DNA from 2 places in the Gracilibacillus sp. HCP3S3_G5_2 genome. Region 1 is predicted to be linked to the other one. Evidence: riboswitches for the same ligand, from Rfam matches in the RefSeq annotation. Region 1 holds a riboswitch; the other holds the start of a gene.

The links. Region 1 has a riboswitch for S-adenosylmethionine ahead of ACTNEP_RS07350 (bifunctional homocysteine S-methyltransferase/methylenetetrahydrofolate reductase). Riboswitches for the same ligand answer to the same signal wherever they lie in the genome.
Region 2: linked by a shared signal. The riboswitch ahead of ACTNEP_RS08000 (phosphoadenylyl-sulfate reductase) and the one ahead of ACTNEP_RS07350 (bifunctional homocysteine S-methyltransferase/methylenetetrahydrofolate reductase) in region 1 are both predicted to bind S-adenosylmethionine.

Annotation. Positions count from the first base shown of each region.
Region 1 is NZ_JBQHXU010000004.1:40,481-44,917, forward strand. It holds gene ACTNEP_RS07335 (DNA alkylation repair protein) at 1-123, shown strand, start outside; partial or broken gene ACTNEP_RS07340 (short-chain dehydrogenase) at 168-314, shown strand; gene ACTNEP_RS07345 (nitroreductase family protein) at 465-1,031, opposite strand; SAM riboswitch class I at 1,202-1,306, shown strand; gene ACTNEP_RS07350 (bifunctional homocysteine S-methyltransferase/methylenetetrahydrofolate reductase) at 1,390-3,231, shown strand; gene metE (5-methyltetrahydropteroyltriglutamate--homocysteine S-methyltransferase) at 3,253-4,437, shown strand, end outside.
Region 2 is NZ_JBQHXU010000004.1:193,485-197,921, reverse strand. It holds gene cysI (assimilatory sulfite reductase (NADPH) hemoprotein subunit) at 1-1,039, opposite strand, end outside; gene ACTNEP_RS08005 (assimilatory sulfite reductase (NADPH) flavoprotein subunit) at 1,052-2,848, opposite strand; gene ACTNEP_RS08000 (phosphoadenylyl-sulfate reductase) at 2,906-3,634, opposite strand; SAM riboswitch class I at 3,706-3,819, opposite strand; gene ACTNEP_RS07995 (aldo/keto reductase family protein) at 3,926-4,437, opposite strand, start outside.

The DNA.
Region 1 (4,437 bases):
GACAAGCTAAAATCTTTCCTGAATAAGCACGCTCGCACCATGTCTAGAGTCACATTAAGATACGCTATAGAGAAGTTTGATAAAAGTACAAAGGACTACTACTTAAATTTAAAGAAGAGTTAGCACTATGATGAAATCGACCATTAGAGGAAGAGAGGTAGCTAATGATGAAATCTTTATCAGGGAAAGTAGCGTTAGTTGCTGGAGGAACCCGAGGCGCAGGCAGAGGCATCGCAATTGAGTTAGGAGCAGCAGGAGCAACCGTCTACGTGACTGGCCGTACAACACGGATGAGCCCCTCAGAGTACAATCAAGCCTGCAGATGCTAAGGGGTACCGGTAGTATTCCTTATAGGAAAATGACAATCATTTTTGTAACATTGGAAATATGTTCTAATTGCACCGTTTATCTGTTCTGTTCTTTACAGCAAAAAAACGCATCGGGATTCAAGCAGTCCGATGCGTTTACTCTATAACGGTGATTCTTTCTTTAGCTGATCTTCTTGGAATTGGAGATAGGTTTTTGGCTGGGTAGCCTACCTGTATTTGTCCTACTACTCTTTCATTCTCTTGTAAGCCGATCAATTCTGCAGTTTCTTGACAGAAAGCAAGCTTTCCTGTCTTCCAAAAAACACTTAACCCTTTTTCCCATGCCAGTAAACTGAAGTTCTGAATTAAACAACTGGAAGAAGCATAATCCTCTTCTCTTAATTTTTCCTGTGGGTGCAAGCTATTAATAACAAAAAAGATAAACGGCACATTCATTATTTTGTGGTAGGCATTATCACTTACTATTTTTAATTCTTCGTCTGAATTGCTGTTCGTTTTGGAAAGGGCGACTTGACGGTTGATTTCCGCCAATTTTTCTTTTGCTTCACCTTGTATAAAAACAAAACGCCATGGTTCTGTCATTTTATGATTTGGCACCCATATAGCTGTTTCAAGCAATTCTTCTATTAAATCTACTCGTACCTCTTTATCCTGATATGCAGATATTGAGCGACGTTCTATAATAAGTTGTTGTAAATTCATGAACACGCCTTCTTTCTTATTGATAATCATTTTCAACTAGGTTCATCATACCATAATCGGGGATAGAGTCAAGTCAAGGTGAAGTTTTATACCATCAATTTCCAATTTGTAGTTGAAATAAATTTCCTTTTATTGTAAAATGCTAAAGAATGTTACTAATTAAATAGTTTTTCTTATCCAGAGAGGTGGAGGGACTGGCCCGATGATACCTCAGCAACCGTCTGTACTGACAAGGTGCTAATTCCAGCAAGCAATAAGTGCTTGAAAGATGAGATGTTTATTATTCTAATTAATCTCCGTCTTTCTATAGCCGGAGATTTTTTATGTTTAAAAATTATCATGGAAAAGAGGTGAAAAAATGGCGGATTTCCTCCATACATTACAGAAAAGAATAATGATTGCAGATGGAGCAATGGGTACTCTACTGTACGCTCATGGTGTTGATCGATGTTTCGAGTCCTACAACACTACTCATCCTAATCAAATCCTCCAAGTTCATCAAACCTATATGGATGCCGGAGCAGAAGTTATTCAAACCAACACATATGGAGCCAATTATATTAAATTGTCACGTTATGGTTTGGAGGACCAAGTACATGAGTTAAATACAAAGGCGGTTCAACTTGCCAAGATAGCAGCTGGAAATGAAGCATTTGTTTTAGGAACAATCGGGGGAATTAGAGGGATACAAAAATTAGTCGCTTCGAAGAAAGACATTGTCCGTAGCTTTAAAGAACAACTATTTTCACTGTTATTGGAAGGGGTCAATGGCTTATTACTTGAAACATACTATGACTTTGAAGAAATAAAACAAGTATTAAAGATTGCTAGGCAAGAAACAGATTTACCGATTATCGCCAATGTCTCGATGCATGAGCCAGGTATCATGGAAAATGGGATTCCACTTGCCATTGCTTTAAAAGCATTAGAAGAAATTGGTGCAGATGTTGTTGGCGTAAATTGTCATCTCGGTCCTCACTATATGATCAAAGCATTAGAATCCGTTCCACTTCTTGAGAAGGCTTACTTAGCTGCCTATCCAAATGCGAGTCTACCTTCCTATCAAAACGGAAAATTAGTATACAGCCAGTACAGCCACTACTTTGAACAATGTGCGAAGGAATTCCGTGATCAAGGTGTGCGTTTAATTGGTGGGTGCTGTGGTACAACACCTGAACACATTCGAGCTTTGAAAGATGGTATTAGTGGGTTAAAACCGATTAAACAAAAGAAGGTTAAACAAATTACGTTCACTCATACTGCTAAGAAACCACAACCTCCCCTGCAAACAACATTAGCGGAAAAAGCTCGAAAACGACACACTGTCATTGTTGAATTAGATACACCTAAACATTTAGACACAGACGCATTTCTAGATGGCGTATTTGCACTGGAAAGTGTCGGGGTAGATGCAATTACATTAGCTGATAATTCCTTAGCTTCACCACGTATTAGTAATGTTGCAATGGCAGTAAAAATGAAGCAAGCAGGTTGTCAAGTAGCACCACTTATCCATTTGACATGTCGAGACCGCAATTTAATCGGACTTCAGTCCCATTTACTAGGTCTTCACACTCTAGGCTTTCATGAGATTTTGGCTATTACAGGAGATCCGACACGAATTGGCGGTTTTCCTGGTTCGTCATCTGTTTTTGATGTAACCTCTACCGAATTAACACGATTGATTAAACAACAATGCAACCAGGGTCTGTCTTTTTCCGGCAACTCTTTAAAAACAAATACGCGCTTTCAAGTAGCTGCCGCATTAAACCCGAATGTTGCCAACCTAGAAAAAGCAATAAAAAGAATGGAACAGAAAATCAAGCATGGCGCCGACTACTTTTTAACCCAACCAATTTTCAAACATGAACAAATTATTCAACTACATCGACTCACGAAGCACATTGATCATCCAATCTTTATTGGAATCATGCCGCTAACCTCCCATCGGAATGCAGAATTCCTTCATCATGAAGTACCAGGCATGAAGCTATCTGATCAGGTACGAGCAAGAATGCAGCAGCATGATAACCGTGAAGATAGTTTACGAGAAGGGAAAGAAATTGCTAAAGAATTAATCCAGACAGCTATGAACTATTTTAACGGCGTTTATCTTATTACACCATTCATGCATTACCCGATAACAGTCGAGCTAACAAAGTATGTTCATCAGCAAGCACAATTAATAAAAAAAATATAAAATAAAAGGAGTTTTCATCCAATGACAACAATTCTTAGTAGTAATCTAGGATACCCGCGTATAGGGAAAAAGCGAGAATGGAAAAAAGCGATTGAAGCATTTTGGCGTGGAGAGATTACTGCCCAATCACTTAAAGATAAAACAAAAAAATTACGTCTAGAAAATCTACAGAAACAAAAAGAACAAGGAATAGATCTCATTCCTATAGGAGATTTTTCCTTGTATGATCACCTTTTAGATACCGCTGTTTCTTTCAACATTATACCGGAACGATTTACGCATCATGATCCGACAGATTTGTCTTGTTATTTCGCTATTGCCCGAGGAGAAACAAATGCTGTAGCAGCTGAAATGACAAAATGGTTTAACACCAATTACCACTATATTGTACCGGAATTACAAGGAACAAAACCAGCTTTATTGGAAAACCGGGCATTATATTATTATGAAGAAGCAAAAGAAGAATTAAATATTGACGGGAAGCCTGTCATGATCGGACCAGTTACATTTGTAAAACTTGCTAAAGGCTATCATGAAAGTGAACTGGAGAGCTGGGTTAACAAATTACTGCCGTTATATGAACAAGTGCTTAACGAATTGGCAACAGCTGGCGCAAGCTGGGTACAAATAGATGAACCTATCTTAGGTACGAACCTTTCGGAAAAGGAAATACAGCTTGTAGAGCAGGTCTATCAAACCATTCATAACAATGTTTCAGGTATTCAGATCCTCCTACAAACTTATTTCGAAACTGTTCAGCATTATCACAGAATTACAGCTCTTCCAGTCAAAGGGATCGGCTTAGACTTTGTTCATGGTGATCATTTCAACTTAATCAAAAAATTTGGCTACCCTTCTGATAAAGCTTTAGGTGCGGGTATTATTAATGGACGGAATGTCTGGCGGGCAAATTTAGAGGAAAAGTATCAGCTGTTAGAAGATATCCAACAATTAGCAAACGTTGAAACATTGATTGTACAACCTTCTTGTTCTTTATTGCATGTGCCTATAACGAAAGAATGGGAGACAATATTAGACCCGGTAGTGAAGGACGGATTAAGCTTTGCCGATGAGAAATTAGCAGAGCTGCAAATCTTATCAACCGCTTTACAGAAAGGAAAACAGTCTGTCGAGGATGCCTTTTCCGCAAGTAAACAAGCAATTACCCATTTAAATCAATCCGATTACCGCAGCCATCTACCGGAA
Region 2 (4,437 bases), 150 kb from region 1:
TACTTCCTTTTATCCAGCCATATCTGTCACCATTATGGTCGAAATGAAAGTCTTTTGCCTCTTCCAACTCCCATCCAAGTCGTTCTGCAAGCTCTTGTTTAAACCAATCAAGTCCATTACGGTCGATTGTATATTTAAATCTAGCATTCTTACGGTCGGAGCGATTACCAAAATCTCGTTGAATGGTGACGATTTTCTCCGCAACATTTACGACATCTTCTTTTGAGCAGTATCCGGCAAGTTTCCCTAGTTGTGGATAGGTATTGGTGTTGCCGTGTGTGGATCCCATTCCGCCGCCGACTACGACATTAAAGCCCTGTACTTGATTATCTTCTATAATGGCAATCAGCCCGATATCTTGTGAAAATACATCAACATCATTAGAAGGTGGTGCGGCAATACCGATTTTAAATTTTCTTGGTAAATAAGTTTTCCCATAAATCGGCTCTTCTTCCTCTTTAGAATCAATAATTTTCTTCTGATCTAGCCATATTTCATGATAGGCACCTGTTTTGGGAGAAAGATGATCACTGATTTTTTGTGCCCAATCCTGAATTTCTTGGTGGACTTCAGATTGGTAAGGATTCGGGTTACACATGACGTTTCGGTTAACATCTCCACATGCGGCGATTGTTGTCATCAATGCTTCATTAATCGTTTTAATTGTCTCTTTTAGATTCCATTTTAATATTCCGTGCAGTTGAAAAGCTTGACGAGTTGTCAGTTTAATCGTATGATCGCCATATTTTTGAGCTAGCTCATCTGTTGTTAGCCATTGCTTAGGAGTTGCGACACCACCTGGAATTGCGATACGAAGCATGAACTGGTAGGCAGGTTCCAGCTTTTGTTTCCGTCGTTCATCTCTAATATCGCGATCATCCTGCTGATAGCTTCCATGAAACTTTAATAGTTTTGTATCATCGTCGGAAATCGAAGCGGTAATTGGGTCTTGTAACCCTTCTTTAATGGTGCCTCTTAGAAAACGGCTTTCTTCTTTTAGCTTTTCGATCGGGTCCAGTTTATTTGGATCGTTTACCATTTTTGTTCCCCCTTAATACACATCACGTTGATATCTCTTTTCTTGTTTTAATTTATTAACATATTCTTTTGCGTCTTCTTCACTAAGGTTTCCTTCTTGGCTAATAATCGAGAGTATAGTTTCGTGCACATCTTTTGCCATTCTTTTTTCATCACCACAAACATAAAGATGTGCACCAGCCTCGATCCATTCAAATAATTCTTTTGCTTTCTCTTGCATGCGATGTTGCACATATATTTTTTGTTCCGTATCCCTTGAGAAGGCAACGTCCATTTTCGTTAGGTAACCTTGCTTTAACCAATTTTGCCAATCAACTTGGTACAAAAAGTCAGTGCGGAAATGTTGATCACCAAAGAAAAGCCATGTTTTTCCTTTTAATTCCAACTCTTCCCGTTCTTCGATATAACCTCTAAATGGTGCTACTCCCGTACCAGGCCCAATCATAATCACCGGTGTTTCCTCATCCATTGGGAATTTGAAATTCGGATTTTTGTGTACATAGACATTCAACTGGTCACCTGGTTTAATGCGGTCCGCAATTTCTCCTGAGCATACACCACTTCGCTCACGACCATGTGTGTTGTATCTTACTGTTGCCACTGTCAGATGAACTTCATCAGGATTTGCTTGATAACTGCTGGAAATAGAATATTGTCTAGCAGGAATTTTTCTTAAAAAATGCATAATAGATGTTGGATCTAGTTGCTTTGGTGGGAAGTCGATAATTAAATCTAATAAATCACGTCCATCCATATAAGCTTTGCTTTTTTCTGCATCCTTAACTAATTCATGTAGTTTTTCGTTATCGAAATAATTGCTTGCTTTTTCTAACATGCCTTTCGTAATTCTCGTAATCTCAAAAATCGAGGTGAGGGCTTCTTGCACCGAACGAATTTCTCCTTGTTTATTAATCGGTATTGTCTGTTCAGCATTCCATTTCAGTTCGTCAATAACTGCCCTGACTAAAACAGGGTCATTCTTTGGAAAAATTGCTAAGCAATCTCCTGGTTCATAACTGAGATGAGAACCTTCCAAAGAAATTTCGATATGTCGAGTTTCTTTGTTGGATCCTTTGCCGCTAAGAACGATATTGTCTAATACTTCAGCAGTATAAGGATTGTTCTTAGAATAAATTGGCTGTTCAGCTGGTGTGGGACTGGTTGCAGCTGTATTCACCGAATTTCCGGCATCTTTTTTTAGCACAGTCAGTACATCTGAGATCCATTCTTCAGCGGGTTCATCATAATCGACATCACAGTCAACCCGAGGATGTATTCTGGTAGCGCCTAATTCTTCTAATCGTTTATCAAATTCCTTGCCTGTTTGACAGAAATACTCATAGGACTCATCGCCAAGTGACAAAACGGAAAAGTTTACCTTTTCAAGCTTTGGTGCCTTACGGCTGTGCAAATATTCATGGAATTGAATCGCATTATCAGGAGGATCTCCTTCACCGTGTGTTGCTGTGATAATGAGTAAATCTTCTACCTCTTTTAGTTTCTTTGGCTTAAAGTCATCCATGCTAGAAACTGTAACATCCCTCTGGATATCTTTTAGCTGGTTAGCTAGCTGTTCTGCTAGTGCTTGACTATTACCTGTTTCTGATCCGTATAAAATGGTGACGGTACGGGTTTCCACTTGAGCAGGTGCTGGCTGTTCAGCCGTTGTCACGGTTTGTGATGATTGGGAAGCGGCTAAATATCCAGCGAGCCAATTTTTTTGTGCATCTGTCAGTGTTGGTAGAATCTGATTCAATATTTCCGTCTGTTTTTCATCAAACGGACTGTTTACCACTTGTAATGTCAACATTTTCACCTCTTTTAATTAATCCGATAGACTTACTTGCATTTGGTGATAAAAAAATAGTTACTTTGATGATGGTGGAGTAGCATGTAAACCACATTCCGTTTTTTGAAAGTTAGCCCATCTCCCTGAACGCTCATCGTTAGCATCTGTAACTGGTGATGTACACGGGATACAGCCGATACTTGGGTAGTTTTGGTCATGCAGCTTGTTGTATGGTAATTGATGCTTTTCGATATATTCCCAAACATCCTCCCAAGTCCAATAAATTAAGGGACATACCTTAATGGAGTGGAAACGCTCATCCTTGTTAAGGAAATCTGTGTTTGCTCTTGTGGGTGATTGTGCTCTTCTTAACCCCGAAATCCATGCGGTAGCTCCGCTAAGTGCTTCTTCTAAAGGCTTTACTTTTCTGATATAACAGCATTGGTCTGGATTTCGGCTCCATAATGCTGAACCATATTGCTCTCGTTGTTCGTCTACCGTGAGGGAAGGTTTCTTCATTTCGATATCTAATAAAGGATATCGTTGTTTGACTTTCTCAATCAGGTCATAGGTTTCTTGAAAATGTAGGCCAGTGTCTAAAAATACTAAACTAGCATCTGGTTTCACCTTAGCGATCATGTCAATTAAAACCATGCTTTCCGCTCCAAAACTACAAGCATAGACCAAAGACTTTCCATACGTTTGATATGCCCATTCTAAAATTTTCTGTGCTCCTTTTGTCGGATCTTGAGGGTCAGGTGTCTCTCCGTTTAATGGACTTTCATAATAATTTTCATAAGTCAGCATGTATAGCTTCCTCCTCATTAAAAAAACCTTCTTATCAAAAGATAAGAAGGTAAGCAATGTGTATTTCTCCCTTCTTATCTTTCGGTTCAGCATATGCTGTTCCGCAGGATTTGGCACAGTGTTACGCTAGCGAACCTGTTGCCGAGGATTCACAGGGCCTGCCCCTCCACCTCTCTGGATAAGAATTCCATTTATGTTCGTTACTACCATAGTATACACAAATAATGGAAAAGTCAATGTCTTTTTGAAAAAACTGTAAAAAATAATACCAAGTTACTAGGTTTTTATTGATTACCGTTGTAATATATTTTCTATCTGTTCAATTGTATCTGGAGAAAGTTTTACACCAGCTGCTTTTGCGTTTTCTTCAATCTGAGCAGGTTTACTTGCACCGATAAGGGCACTTGATACATTATCTTGGCGTAAAATCCAGGCAATCGCTAATTGTGCTAATGAAAGGTTTTCGGTAGCTGCGATTTCCTGCAATGCCTCGACCTTTTCCAAGTTTTTCTCTGTTAATACTCGTGATAGATCTAAATTATCTTGAGCAGCTCGACTATCTTTTGGAATAGCCTCTCCTTTTTTATATTTTCCTGTTAGAACACCTTGAGCAAGGGGAGAGAAAACCACTTGGCCAATTCCATGCTTTTTACTTACAGGGATGACTTCTTTCTCGATATACCGATGAAGCATGCTATAGTTTGGCTGATTGACAACAATGCGATCTAACAGCTTTTGGTCAGCAAGGTGAATAGCTTCTGTCATTTGTTCGGCAGTCCATTCGCTGACTCCGATGTATAATA